Regions from separate parts of the Litoribacillus peritrichatus genome, predicted to be linked through region 3. Evidence: predicted binding sites of a transcription regulator. Region 3 holds the regulator's gene; each other region holds the start of a gene.
What was found. The regulator sigma-54, encoded in region 3, starts transcription at its own class of promoters, with help from an activator protein. The targets are predictions, from matches to a motif close to TGGCACNNNNNTTGCTNT.
Positions count from the first base shown of each region.

Region 1: a site for sigma-54 is predicted at 3,151-3,168, ahead of urtA (urea ABC transporter substrate-binding protein). Genes of this name have one in related genera too.
Region 2: a site for sigma-54 is predicted at 1,111-1,128, ahead of flgB (flagellar basal body rod protein FlgB). Genes of this name have one in related genera too.

Region 1 is NZ_BAABBN010000007.1:359,325-364,095, forward strand. Features, by position in the region: gene urtB (urea ABC transporter permease subunit UrtB) at 1-1,537, opposite strand, end outside; gene urtA (urea ABC transporter substrate-binding protein) at 1,703-3,001, opposite strand; gene ABD744_RS11315 (urease accessory protein UreD) at 3,540-4,421, shown strand; gene ureA (urease subunit gamma) at 4,479-4,771, shown strand, end outside.
Region 2 is NZ_BAABBN010000004.1:308,540-313,310, forward strand. Features, by position in the region: gene ABD744_RS02595 (chemotaxis protein CheV) at 1-49, shown strand, start outside; gene ABD744_RS02600 (CheR family methyltransferase) at 87-923, shown strand; gene flgB (flagellar basal body rod protein FlgB) at 1,171-1,566, shown strand; gene flgC (flagellar basal body rod protein FlgC) at 1,578-2,018, shown strand; gene ABD744_RS02615 (flagellar hook assembly protein FlgD) at 2,050-2,730, shown strand; gene ABD744_RS02620 (flagellar hook-basal body complex protein) at 2,848-4,771, shown strand, end outside.
Region 3 is NZ_BAABBN010000015.1:88,320-93,090, reverse strand. Features, by position in the region: gene lptC (LPS export ABC transporter periplasmic protein LptC) at 1-372, shown strand, start outside; gene lptA (lipopolysaccharide transport periplasmic protein LptA) at 356-898, shown strand; gene lptB (LPS export ABC transporter ATP-binding protein) at 913-1,638, shown strand; gene ABD744_RS19770 (RNA polymerase factor sigma-54) at 1,799-3,316, shown strand; gene hpf (ribosome hibernation-promoting factor, HPF/YfiA family) at 3,453-3,740, shown strand; gene ptsN (PTS IIA-like nitrogen regulatory protein PtsN) at 3,787-4,233, shown strand; gene rapZ (RNase adapter RapZ) at 4,272-4,771, shown strand, end outside.

The DNA of each region.
Region 1 (4,771 bases), on a different contig from region 3:
TGATGAATACCAGCACAATGATCTTAGCCAATACCGCACCGGCCCAAGGTTCGATGAGTTTGTTGACGACACCCAAGCCCATGGCTGCAACTAAAGTCCCCCATAGGTTACCCACACCGCCAAAGACCACGACCATGAAGGAATCGATGATGTAGTTCTGACCCAGGTTTGGCCCTACGTTGGTGATTTGAGACAGGGCCACGCCAGCAATACCGGCCACGCCGGAACCTAAGCCGAAAGTTAATGCGTCTACCCAACCCGAGCGGATACCCATGGAGTTGGCCATGGCGCGGTTCTGGGTGACGGCACGCATTTGCAAGCCGAACAAACTTTTCTTTAATAAGCCCATCAAGGCGAAGAAAATCACCAAGCTAAAGAGGATGATGTACAGGCGGTTGTAGGTCAGGGCGAATGATTCGGTAATCTCCAGTGAACCGCTCATCCAGCCTGGGTTTTCCACACTTTGATTCTGCGGTGAAACGAATGTCCGAACAGCTTGTTGCAACACCAAGCTGATGCCAAAGGTGGCCAGTAAGGTTTCAAGCGGGCGGCCGTAGAGGTGGCGTATTACAGTGCGTTCAATCAAAATACCGACCAGGCCGGAAACCAGGAAGGCGGCCGGGATGGCAATGAATAAGGAATAATCGATGAAATTAGGGAACAACACCTGTATGCCGAAGGTGGTGTAAGCGCCGATCATCATCATTTCGCCGTGGGCCATGTTAATGACACCCATCACCCCAAAAGTAATGGCGAGGCCAATGGCGGAAAGCAATAGTACCGAACCGGCACTCAGGCCAAAAAACAGGTTTTCTGCCACGCCGTAAAGCTGTTGTCTGGATTCAATGATTTCAATGGACTTTTCAATGGCGGATGCCAGATCAGACGGTTTGGCTGTTTTATCCAGTGTTTGTTTGAACAGAGCCAGGATCTTAGGATCGTCGCTGTCAGCGAGCACGGCGCTGGATGCAAGCTGTACTTCAATGTCGCCATTGGCGAACTCAATGGCGGCGATGGTGGTTTCTAACGCCGAGGTGATCTTGTCGGTTTCTTCGCGGGCCAATGATTTTTTCAGCGCCGGTAACATGTTGGGGTTTAACGCGTCCCGTAAGTTCCGAACCGCCTGAAGCCGCAATTCCGGATCGGGGGAGGTGAGTTGGATAGCGGCCAGGGCCGTTCGAATTTCCCCCCGGATTTGGTTATTTACTCGGATTTTTTTTAGTTTGCGTTTTTTAAAGCTGCCCACCACTTCGTTGGTCAGGGCACTGTAAGCGGTGTATTTTTTATCATCGCCTTTTTCGATGTAAACAAACTCGCCCGTACTTTTGATGTAATACAGTTTTCCCTCAAGCATTTGATTCAGAATTGTTTCTGCTTGTGGATCGCCGGTGGTTGCGATGGCGTTAAGGGCATCCATTTTTTCGGATACTTTCTTAGATTTTAAATGCTCGAAATGAGATTCCAAAGCCGAGGCTTGGCTTAATGCGGTAAACATTACGGAGATGAGCAATGCTAAAAAGGGGGCTAACCTGTTCATTATATGAACCTGCTTCTCGTATTTTGGCACAGCAATGGCCTACGACGTTGTTTCGTATTGCCTTGCTGCAAAAATTGAATGGTTTTCGGTGAACATCCCCTTGCCTTGTGCGTGGCAAGGGGGTGTTGAGTTGCGCGACGGGTTTCTAGTCACGCACAGTTGTGTTTACTCGTAGTTTTGACCAGAGCACACGTTGGTTTCGATGTTGTAGTTACCGCAGTTGATGGGCGCAGTCCAATCGGCCACAACCTTGGCACTGGTTTGCAGGTGATCGGTCCAGGCGTCGCCGATGACCCCTTTTTTGGTTTGCCAAACGATTTCAAACTGGCCATCGTCCTGAATTTCACCAATCAAGACCGGTTTGGTTAAGTGGTGGTTGGTGTTCATCACCGCCGTCCCACCGGTGAGGTTAGGTACTGTGATGCCGTACATCGCATCACGAACGCTGTCGACGTCTTCGGTGCCCGCAATCTCAACCGCTTTGGCCCACATTTGGAAACCAATGTAGGTGGCTTCCATAGGGTCGTTGGTTACGCGGTCTTCATTTTTGACGTATTTCTGCCATTGGTCGATGAACGCTTCGTTGGTGTCGCTTTCTGCGCTCTGGAAATAATTCCATGCTGCCAAGTGACCGACCAGCGGACCTGTATCGATACCGGATAATTCTTCTTCACCTACGGAGAATGCGATCACCGGAACGTCTTCGGCTGAAATGCCCTGATTACCTAATTCCTTGTAGAAAGGTACGTTAGCATCGCCGTTGATGGTTGAGATGACCGCAGTTTTCTTACCTTCAGCACCGAACTTCTTAATGTCGCTGACGATGGTTTGCCAATCGGAATGACCAAACGGGGTGTAGTTGATCATGATGTCTTTTTCCGACACGCCCTTATTTTTTAAATACGCTTCAAGGATTTTGTTGGTGGTGCGAGGGTAAACGTAGTCGGTACCAGCCAGGACAAAGCGCTGCACGCTGCCGCCTTCTTCACTCATCAGGTAATCAACCGCTGGAATCGCCTGTTGGTTTGGCGCAGCACCTGTGTAGAAAACGTTTTTAGAAGACTCTTCCCCTTCGTATTGAACCGGGTAGAACATTAAACCGTTCAGTTCTTCAACCACTGGCAATACGGATTTACGGGACACTGACGTCCAGCAACCGAAGATAACGTCGACTTTTTCTTTGGAAAGTAATTCTCGGCCTTTTTCTGCAAACAGTGGCCAGTTGGAAGCCGGATCAACGACGACCGCTTCCAGTTTTTTACCCAGCAGGCCACCTTTTTTGTTCTGTTCTTCGACCATCATCAACACAGTGTCTTTTAAGGTGGTTTCGGAAATGGCCATCGTGCCTGACAATGAGTGGAGCACGCCGACTTTAATGGTGTCGTCGGCCGCCATGACCGCTGAACCGAAGGTAACGGATAACGCCAATGCAGAAAACTGTGAGAATTGCTTGATGCTTTTCATAGTGATTCCTAGTTGATTTCTCTGTAATTGAATCTGATCAAAGCGGTCCAAAGAGAAGCCAGCAGTCTTATTGCTCTGTACTTTTCTCTGGTGTTGTTGACCGCTTGTCGCCTTTTAGATTGTGAGTCTTTTAAAAGGATTGACAATGTTTAGCAATGGGTATGCCACTACGACGTAAGTCGTGTGTTTATCAGGTATTGCTGCTGTTAAAAGCTGTCCAAGCGGACGATTGGTGTTTTGTTTTAGTGCGTTTGTTTTTTACTTAGCACCAAATTGTTCCATTTTTGTTGAGATATGGATGTTATCTCGTTGATTTATGGTTTGGCCTGCACAAGCTGTGTGCACCATGATTCATACCAAAGGACTGGAAATAAGTTGTCTGTATAGTCAGTATTTGAGGTTTGGCAGACTCTTTGCATTCGTTGGTGAGTGGCTATCTTGCAAGTGTTGTCGTGTGCTTAGGTGCGAGATTGTTCTTTTTATGTCTGCACTTATGTGCAAAGATTTTAAAACAAAGACTATTTTATAGGGAAGAATATTGAATTACGCGGAGACTTCGCAGGACAGTCTTGATCCAAGTCTGCACTGGCTGGCTAATTATCAGGCTGAACTGGTGTATCTGGATCAGAAAACACGGCTTGGAAAAACCCGTCATTTTGGCCCGTTGCGGGTACAGCGTCCGTTTTACCCTGAAGGTCATCAATGTGCCCACCTTTATCTGTTACACCCGCCGGGTGGTTTGGTGGCAGGGGACTACTTAACCATTTCCTTATTGTTGGATGATGGCGCCCAAGCGCTTGTTACTACGCCTTCTGCCGGCAAAATATACAATAATATTACTGAGTTGAACCAAACTCAAAAAGTCCGTCTGTGCATCAAAGATCAGGCGGTGCTGGAGTGGATGCCGCAGGAAACAATCGTTTTTGACGGTGCCAAAGGGGAGTTAATTACTCAGGTTGATATTTCGGGCTCCGGTATTTTTGTGGGCTGGGACATCGTTTGTCTGGGCAGACCGAGCAGTGAAGACTGGTTTGCCAAGGGGCGTATTGAACAATCACTCCTTATCCGGCGAGACGCCAAGCCTGTGTTTATTGAGCGAAACCGGATCGATGCTGCCCAGGATATTATGCAGTTAAAAGCAGGTCTGGCAGGTGAGCCTGTGTTTGGCTGTTTTGTGATCTCAGCCGAAGAAGACATCTTAAACCGGGTCGTTCAACTGAACGAACAGGATTTTGAATTGCTGCAGGAATTGGCGGGTACAGGGCTGTTTGCTGTAACTCAGAAGCCCGGTGCAGTGGTTGTGCGTTATCTTGGCGCATGCGCCGAGACGGCGAAGAAAGTGTTTACCCATTATTGGGCATTGGTTCGGCCACACGTTAACCAACGTGGGGCATGCCCTCCCCGAATTTGGAATACATAGCGGATTTTCAGTGCAAACTGGTCACTGATTTTACGAGGAACTGTTTAAGAGGACATTATGGAACTGTCACCCAGAGAAAAAGATAAATTACTGATTTTTGTGGCGGCCGAACTGGCTGAAAAGCGTCGGCAGCGTGGCGTTAAACTGAACTACCCGGAATGCATTGCGCTCATTTCGTCATTTATTATGGAAGGTGCCCGCGATGGCAAAACCGTCGCTCAATTGATGAATGAAGGGCGCGAAGTGATTAGCCGAAATGAAGTCATGGATGGCATTGAATCCATGATTCACGATGTTCAGGTGGAGGCAACCTTTCCCGATGGTACTAAGCTGGTCACAGTGCACAATCC
Region 2 (4,771 bases), on a different contig from region 3:
GAGTGTTTTAAAGGGAGATTATGCACCTGTTTATAAGGGAGGGGAGTAATCATCCCTTTCTGTTTACGCTGAATTTGAGGTAATGGATGTCGATATCGGGCTCTATACGATTTGAAAAAAATGACTTCGATCAGTTTCGGGCTTTTCTTGAGGGAGAGTCCGGCATTGTATTGGGTGATAACAAGCAGTATTTGGTTGCCAGTCGATTAAGAAAAATCATGCAGGAAGCCGATCTGCATGACTTAAAGGACTTGTTGTCTAAAATTCGGATGAATACCCGCTTAAAAGAAAGCGTGATTGATGCGATGACAACCAATGAAACCTTATGGTTTCGTGATAAGCATCCGTATCGAATTTTAAAAGAGATCTTATTTCCCGAACTGGTGGCACAACGTAAAACCAGCGTGAAAATTTGGTCTGCTGCCTGTTCTTCCGGTCAGGAACCATACTCAATGAGTATGATGGTGGAAGAGTACAATCGAGCAAACCCTTCCAAAAGATTAAGTCAGGTGCAAATTCTGGCAACGGACTTGTCTTCTGAAATTTTGGCGATGGCCAAAAAAGGGTCTTATGAAAAGCTGGCATTGGCCCGTGGGCTGGATGCTGACCTTCAGCGCCGGTATTTCACGGAAAATACGGACGGTTCCTGGTCCGTGAATCGTGACATCAAAAGCCGTGTGGATTTTCGCTCATTAAACTTACTTCAGAGTTATGCCAGCTTTGGTAAATTCGACATTATATTTTGTCGTAATGTGCTGATTTATTTCTCGGCAGAACAGAAAAAGGATATATTGACGCGCTTGTCTCGTTGCCTGAACCCCGGAGGGTATTTGGTGATTGGTGCTACCGAGTCTTTAACCGGACTGAACGACATCTATGAAATGATTCAATGCCGTCCTGGCCTGATCTATAAAGTGAAATAATTAAATTATGGCCCGGAGGCAGTTTCTTCGGGTGTTTTGTATCTTTTCTTTCTTTCCTCTTCTTTCTAGTATTTACTGATTCTAGCCCTGTTTGCCTTTCCGTGGTGTTTTTTGCCGTTTTTGCCGCTTGCCGCTTAATATTTGTCTTAATAATCATAACTTATTGAATTTATTGTGTATTTTTATTTGGCACGCTATTTGTTTGTTAAATAGAAAGTTTAAGAATTTGATCGTTGAAGGCGGCAATATGGCAATTTCATTTGATAACGCATTAGGTATCCACCCACAAGCAATGGGTGTGAGGGTTCAGCGCGCAGAAATCATCGCGAATAACCTGGCAAACTCTGACACCCCTGGTTTTAAAGCGAGAGATATTGATTTTAAAGCCGTTTTGAATGCTGAGTCTGATCGGTTGTCTTCTGTCGGGCTGGATAAAACGGACGACAAGCATCTGGATGGCTTATTAAGCCCGGATCAGGGGCTTAAGTTCAGAAATCCGCATCAGCCAGCCATTGACGGAAATACTGTTGAGACTCAGGTTGAAAACTCAGAGTACATGCAAAATGCCATGCAGTATCAAGCGACTTTTCAATTTTTGAACAGTAAATTCAAAGGCTTAACTGGCGCAATTAAAGGCGAATAAGGAGACTGATTATGTCACTGGGAAATGTATTTGATATAGCCGGAACAGGCATGATGGCTCAGTCTATTCGCTTGAATACGACGGCCAGTAATATTGCCAACGCAGAAACGGTTAGCAGCAGTATTGACGAGACCTATCGTGCACGTCACCCGGTTTTTTCACAGATTCATAAGGATGAAATGGGGTATAAGTTTGAAGGTGTGGACGTCAATGAAGATATTGGCAACGGCGTTCATGTGATGGGCGTGGTGGAAAGTGATGCGCCGCTGGAAGCGCGTTATAACCCGGAGCACCCGATGGCAGATGAAGAAGGGTATGTATATTACCCGAACGTGAATGTGGTCGAAGAAATGGCAAACATGATTTCGGCATCGCGCTCTTATCAGACCAATGTCGATATCATGAACACAGCAAAAACAATGATGCAGCAAATTTTGACGTTAGGTAAGTAAGGAACCTGGGAACCAATATAGGTGAAATCAAATGACTGATATTAATGGTACTTCAACAGATGCGCTTGCTACCTATCGAACTCAGACAAGTAACGCATCATCGACTCAAGGTTCGGATGAGCTGGGTCAGGATCAGTTCATGGAGCTGTTGGTTGCTCAGCTGACCAATCAGAACCCGCTTGATCCTCAGGAAAACGGCGATTTTATTGCAGAGCTGGCACAGTTCAGCTCGGTGGAAGGCATCGACAAGCTGAACACCAGTGTCGAATCCATGATGAGTGACTACAAGTCGAGCCAGGCTTTACAGGCTTCATCATTGGTTGGTCGGCAGGTTGTGGTGAAGCAGGACACGGCGTATTGGTCGGGTGAAGGCAATGTTGCCGCCATGGTGGATGTGCCGGAAGGTGCCACGAATGTGATGCTGAGCATTACCAACTCGGCCGGTGCTCTGGTGGGGGAGATTCCAATGACTAAGGCTGTGCCGGGAGAGAATGGCATTCTTTGGGACGGGAAGGATAACGAAGGCAATGTTTTGCCTGCCGGTGCTTATAAGTTTAAAGCCACGGGCGTGGTAGATGAAAAAGCTAAGACGTTCGAGGTGTATGGCTCGGCCAAGGTGAATAGCGTGACTTTAGCGGGCGGTGACATGATGCTGAATGTGGCAGGGGTTGGTAAGGTGCCAATGTCCGATATCCGAGAGATTTTTGAGTAACGCAAACAAGTTTTAAGTTCAATAACGGTTGTCTGGCCTGCAATTTACCAGTCAGGTAACGAAGAGATTTTTAACTTGTTGAAGTGTCAGCAGGTTTAGCTAGAAGAGGATCAGAATATGTCTTTTGGAGTCGGCTTGACGGGCCTGAAAGGGGCTCAAACGGATCTGGATGTTACGGGTCATAACATTGCGAACGCAGGAACCACCGGGTTTAAGCAGTCACGCGTTGAGTTTGGTGATTTGTATGCCGCCAATGTCTCGGGCAATGGTGCCTCCGGACAAGGTGTCAATATAAACACCATCTCGCAGCAGTTTAACCAGGGGGATATTAACTTTACTGAGAACAGTCTTGATCTTGCTATTAATGGTGAAGGATTCTTCGTCGTGCAAAATGATTTGGGCGAGCAGTTTTATACTCGATCCGGCATGTTTAGCTTAAATAATGAAGGTTTCATTGTAACAAATACCGGCGAACTGGTTCAGGGTTTTGGGGTGCCGGAAGAACTTCAGCTGGAGGCGGCTCCGAACCCGTCACGTCCTTTGGGCGATATTCAGGTTGATGATGCTGATATGGCGCCAAACCGGACAACGGACGTGGATACGGCTTTGAACCTGGATGCCAGAATGGCATTTGCCACCGGAGGGTTGCCGGCAACCACCAATGGTACGGGGATCAGTGTAGCTCAGGCGGGTACCGTTAATGGGTATTCTGCTACGACTACCACAAGTACTATTCAGTTGGTGAATGCTGCAGCGTCACCGAATGAGGTGATTTCGGACATCAGTTGGGCTGCAAACGCTTCGGCATTCGATATTGCGACGACTATTTCAAATGTGGATGGTGCGACAGCGTCGGCGTCTACCACGCTTCAGCTTACAAACTGGAATACAGCACAAAATGCCACTTTGGATGGGTTGCCGCTTACGGTGACAGATCCGGCCAGTGCCAGTTTTGGTAGTGGTACGGCATTGGCGGCAGAAATCAGTGGGCGGGCAAACTACAGCGCAACTTATGATGCCGCGACGGATACTTTGACGGTCGTCAACTCACTGGGTAATGACGTGTCCTTTGCTATTAATGATGCTGCAGACCCGACCTCTCCGGGGGTTGGCAGTATGGATGTGACCGGGGTAGTCAATGGCCAAACGGTTGGTGCTGCAGTTACGACAACGCCAGGTGCTGGTAACGAAGTGACGGTCGGCGGTTTTGTTGATGTGATTGTCGATCCCGGTTTTTATATCGTGAATAACGATGCAGCAACGGCACCGAACTCCGTGGTGTTTGGTGCAACGCCAACGAACGATACGGCGGTGATTCGTCCCTTCAGTCCGACGGATTCCAAAAGTTATAACCACACTACTTCGGTCAATATTTATGATTCCTTGGGTAATCAGCATGTGATGACTCAGTACTTTGTGAAAGAGCCGGCAACGCTGAACGCTACAAATACCAATACCTGGACGATGTATGTTGTGGTGGATGGTGAAAATATTGGCGATGTTAACCCTGGGTTTGACCCTTCTCAACCGGTCTCAGATACAAATCAGCGTAACTTGACCTTATCTCAAACGCTGGTATTTGATGATCGGGGGGATTTAGCATCGAGCAACCCTGCAACGCCTTTGTTGGTTGATGACTGGGTGCCCAGAGATGCCGATGGTAACCCTAATGGGGCGGCAGGGCCTGTCGCGGGTGAGCAGCCGACGGTGCCGCCAACCAGCTCCAATTTCACCATTGATATTACCGGCAGTACCCAGCGAGGTTCTCAGTTTGCGATTAACTCGTTAGCGCAGGATGGCTTTGGTACAGGGACTCTGGTTGGTCTTGATGTGGATACGAATGGTCAGGTCATCGGTCGGTACACGAATGGTGAAACGCGCACCTTCGCTTATGTGGCAATGGCTAACTTTACCAATGAGCAGGGTCTGGTGCCTATTGGCGATACCATGTGGCGGGGCTCTACTGCCGCAGGGGAGGCAGTAATTAACCTGCCGGGTACGGCAGCGCTAGGTAAGATTCAGTCTTCAGCCCTTGAAAGCT
Region 3 (4,771 bases):
GTGGCCAACCAGATTGACCACTATAAAAAAGACGACTTGGCTTACCTCATTAAGCCAGACCTGACCAATCAACAGCCTGGTCTTAATTGGCACGCTTCCTCCCTAACCGGAGAGGCCAACCTGAAGACAGATAAGATCACCCTGAACGATCAGGTTGAAATCGTTCGAACTACGGCCGACAACCAAAAGCTGACATTACGTGCTTCCACGCTGACAATTTACCCAAATAAGAATTACGCAGAAAACGACGTCTTAACCATTATTCATTCGGCAAACAGCTATATCGAAACGAAAGGTTTCCGTACTGACTTTGAATCCGGTGATACTTTATTGAAATCCAATGTTCGAGGAACGCATGAAGTTCAACAATAAACGTCTGACAGCCCTTCTGATTGCTTTAAGCTTCTCAGCTTCTCTTTGGGCATTGCCTGAAGATAAAACCCAACCGATCAAACTGGAAGCCGATCAGGCAAAAATGAACAACAAGACCGGCGTATCTGAATACACAGGAAACGTCATCATCATTCAGGGCACCGCAGAATTACGGGCAGACAAAGTCTTTCTGTATTCAGAAAACAACGAAGTGACCCGCATGGAAGCCTTTGGTAGCCCAGCCAAATACCAGCAAATTCTGAATCCCGGTGAAGAACCAACCCACATCGAAGGCAACAAGCTTGACCTCAAAGTCAAAGAGAACAACGCCATCGTAACAGGCAACGGTAAAGTCTTTCGCGGCGAAGACGTTTTAGAAAGTAATAAAATCACCTACTCCCTGGATACAGGAGAACTGAAGGCCAGTGCAAGCGACCCGAAAACCAACCCTGGCGATTCTCGAGTTAAATTTATAATCAACCCCCAGATCAAAGACAAATCGTCTGACTCTGAACCCCAGAAATAAAGGCCCTTCATCGTATGAGTATTTTGGAAGCCAAACATCTGGCCAAGAGTTATAAATCAAGAAAGATCATTCAGGACGTTTCACTCTCCGTATCCAGCGGCGAAGTGGTTGGCCTGCTCGGCCCAAACGGCGCAGGTAAAACCACCTGCTTTTACATGATTGTAGGTTTGGTTAAGCCCGATAATGGCACTGTCAGCATTGATGGCAAAGACATCACCCACTACCCCATGCACGGACGAGCTGAAGCAGGGTTAGGCTACCTGCCCCAAGAAGCTTCCATTTTCAGAAAACTGACGGTATCACAGAACATTTACGGCATTTTAGAGCTGAGAACCGAATTATCCAAAGCACAAAAGCAAGAAAAGCTCGAATACCTGCTTCAGGAATTTCACATTACCCACATTAGGGATTCATTGGGTATGAGTTTGTCAGGCGGTGAACGACGTCGCGTTGAGATTGCCAGAGCGTTAGCCACCGACCCACAGTTTATTCTTTTGGATGAGCCTTTTGCAGGTGTCGACCCTATTTCAGTCAATGACATTCAAGGCATTATTAATCACTTAAAAGGGTTGGGGATTGGTGTTCTGATTACCGACCATAATGTCCGAGAAACGCTCGGCATCTGTGATCAGGCCTACATTGTTGGCGAAGGACACATCATTGCCCAGGGCCAAAGTGAAGATGTACTCAACAATCAAAAAGTAAAAGATATTTACCTGGGAGAAAACTTCAATCTCTGAGGTTTTGAGACAAACAAGACACACAAATCAACACTGTCGCTTTTTTTTTGGTTTATACTTGGTTGCCAATGGCAAATAAATTGCTTGTATGGATTTTATTTTAGATACTTTTAGGTACACCATACATGCTGAGTGAAAGCATAAGGATACGTTGTAATTTATGAAAACATCGCTTCAGCTCAAGATGGGTCAATCCCTGACGATGACCCCTCAGTTGCAACAAGCAATTCGCTTACTGCAATTATCGACCCTCGACCTTCAGCAAGAAATTCAACAAGCATTAGAAAACAACCCGATGCTTGAAGTGGAAGAAGATTTCGAACAAGGCCCGCAACAGTCCATTGAAGACAAAATGGCTGAAAAACCTCTGGATCAACAACCAAGCGCCGAACAAGAAGAAATCAACAACACCAATACTGACGAAGTTTCAGCCGAAGGGGAATGGAACAACGACATCCCGGAAGACCTTGGTATTGATACCGGCTGGGACGACATTTATCAACACACCCCGACTTCCGCCGTCGCACCCTCTGACGACGACGGTTTCGATTTCGAATCCAGAAATTCCGTCACCGAAACCTTACAAGATCACTTGAGCTGGCAGCTGAACCTGACGCCAATGACGGACACAGACAAAGTCATTGCCGAAAACATCATTGATGGTATCGATACCGACGGATACCTTCAGACGTCTGTTGAAGACATCTGCATCAGCGTTAATCAGGAACTCAACCTGCCTGACGAAGAACAAGTTGAAACGGACGAAGTGGAAGCGGTTCTGACTTTGATCCAACGCTTTGACCCGGTTGGTACCGGCGCCAGAAGCCTTCAGGAATGCCTTCAGGTTCAGCTCAATCAAATGCCTCCTGAAACACCGCATTTGCCTGAAGCCAAAATTGTGGTTTTACGCTACCTCGAATTGCTCGGCAACAAAGATTTTGCCGGCATCATGCGAAAAGCACGTCTCAAAGAAGATGTACTGAAGAAGATCATTGATTTAATTCAAACCCTTCACCCTCGTCCCGGTGAACAGATTGACCAACAAACCCCCGACTATGTTGTACCCGATGTGGTCGTTCAAAAAATACAGGGTCGCTGGCGGGTGGATCTCAACCCCGAAATCACCCCTAAGATTCGAATCAACCCAAGCTATGCGTCATTGATACGCAGAGCGGATAACAGCACCGATAATACGTTCCTGAAAGACAACATGCAGGAAGCCAAATGGTTCCTCAAAAGCCTTCAGAGCCGAAATGAGACATTGCTGAAAGTATCGACCAAAATCATGGAGCATCAACGTGGCTTTTTAGACTACGGTGATGAAGCAATGAAACCATTAGTTCTGCACGATATTGCTGAAGCTGTGGAAATGCACGAGTCCACCATTTCCCGGGTGACCACTCAAAAATACATCCATACGCCACGCGGTATTTTCGAACTAAAGTACTTCTTTTCAAGCCATGTGAGCACAACCTCCGGCGGGGAATGCTCCTCTACGGCGATCCGCGCCATCATTAAAAAACTGGTCGCAGCCGAGAACGCCAAAAAACCGCTGAGCGATAACAAAATCGCGACCTTGCTGGGAGACCAGGGCATTAAAGTTGCTCGTCGAACCATTGCAAAATACCGTGAAGCCATGAACATACCACCATCGAACGAGCGTAAACGTTTGGTTTAAACAACTTGATACATATCATTGTATTCGAAGAACGCAGGGGCTATATTAAAGGTGAAGGGGCGGCAGACCCCTCTGGTTTGCACATCGAAACTGGAAAATCACTGGACCACAATATACAAATTTAAGGAGTCCGTATATGCAAGTAAACATCAGTGGCCAACACCTCGAATTAACACCCAACATTCGCGAATATGTTACTTCCAAATTAGACCGACTTGAGCGACACTATGACCAGATAACCAACGTTCAAGTTACCTTAAGCGTAGAAAAACTAAGACAACAAGCAGAAGCCAAGTTACATGTAACCGGTGGAGAGGTGTTTGCTAACGCAGAGCATGACGATTTGTACGCAGCAATCGATGCTCTGGCTGATAAGCTGGATCGCCAACTGATTAAGCATAAAGAAAAAGCCAAGGCCCGTTAAACCACATGTAGCTGCGATGATAAAAGAACGTGATGAGCAGCATTGAATGGATTTAAAAACCATATTACTACCAGAGCGCACCTTAAGGTGCGCTTCCTGCCAAAGCAAAAAAAGAACCATAGAAGAACTTTCAAAAATATTTTCCGAGACACTGGCAGGTCCCTCTGAGCACGAAATTTTTGACGCATTTATTGAAAGAGAGCGTCTTGGCAGTACAGGCCTTGGCGACGGTATTGGGATACCCCACTGTCGGTTAGCCGCTTGCAAACAGCCAACCGGGGTGCTTCTATTACTGGAGACACCGATTGATTTTGACTCTCTGGATAAACAAAAAGTGGACTTGGTCTTTGCGCTGATTGTGCCGCAAGAAGCCAATGACGAACATTTGGACATACTTGCAACCATAGCAGGCAAGTTCAGCAGTCCTGAGTTTAGGGATAAATTAAGGTCGACCACAACCGATTCCGAACTCTTCAGAGCAATCACTGATTAATTTTGGATTTAACCTAGAGTAAGAGTTAGACCCTCGTTATGAAAATGATACTAATAAGCGGCCGCTCTGGCTCTGGTAAAAGTTCCGCCCTTCACGCTCTGGAAGATTGCGGTTTCTATTGCATTGATAATTTACCCAGACCTTTACTTACCGACCTGATAAAAAACATTGCTAACCATGTGGAGTATGAAAACACCGCCGTTAGTATTGATGTTCGCAACTTTTCAGGGGACTCAGACCAGCTGAATAACCTGCTGGCAGCCCTCACAGAATACAACATCGAACACCAGATCATCTTTTTAGACAGCTGCGAAGATATCTTAGTCAAACGTTACAACGCATCTCGCCGAAAGCATCCGCTTACTTCAGAACAACGCTCCCTGAGGGAAGCCATCCAAAAAGACAAAGAACTGTTAACGCCTCTGATGGACGCAGCGGATCTGGTTGTTGACACATCGAATATGTCCATCCATGACCTTAGAGACTTAATTCGAAATCGCATTACCGTCCATCAGTCCCATGAAGTTTCTTTGCTGAT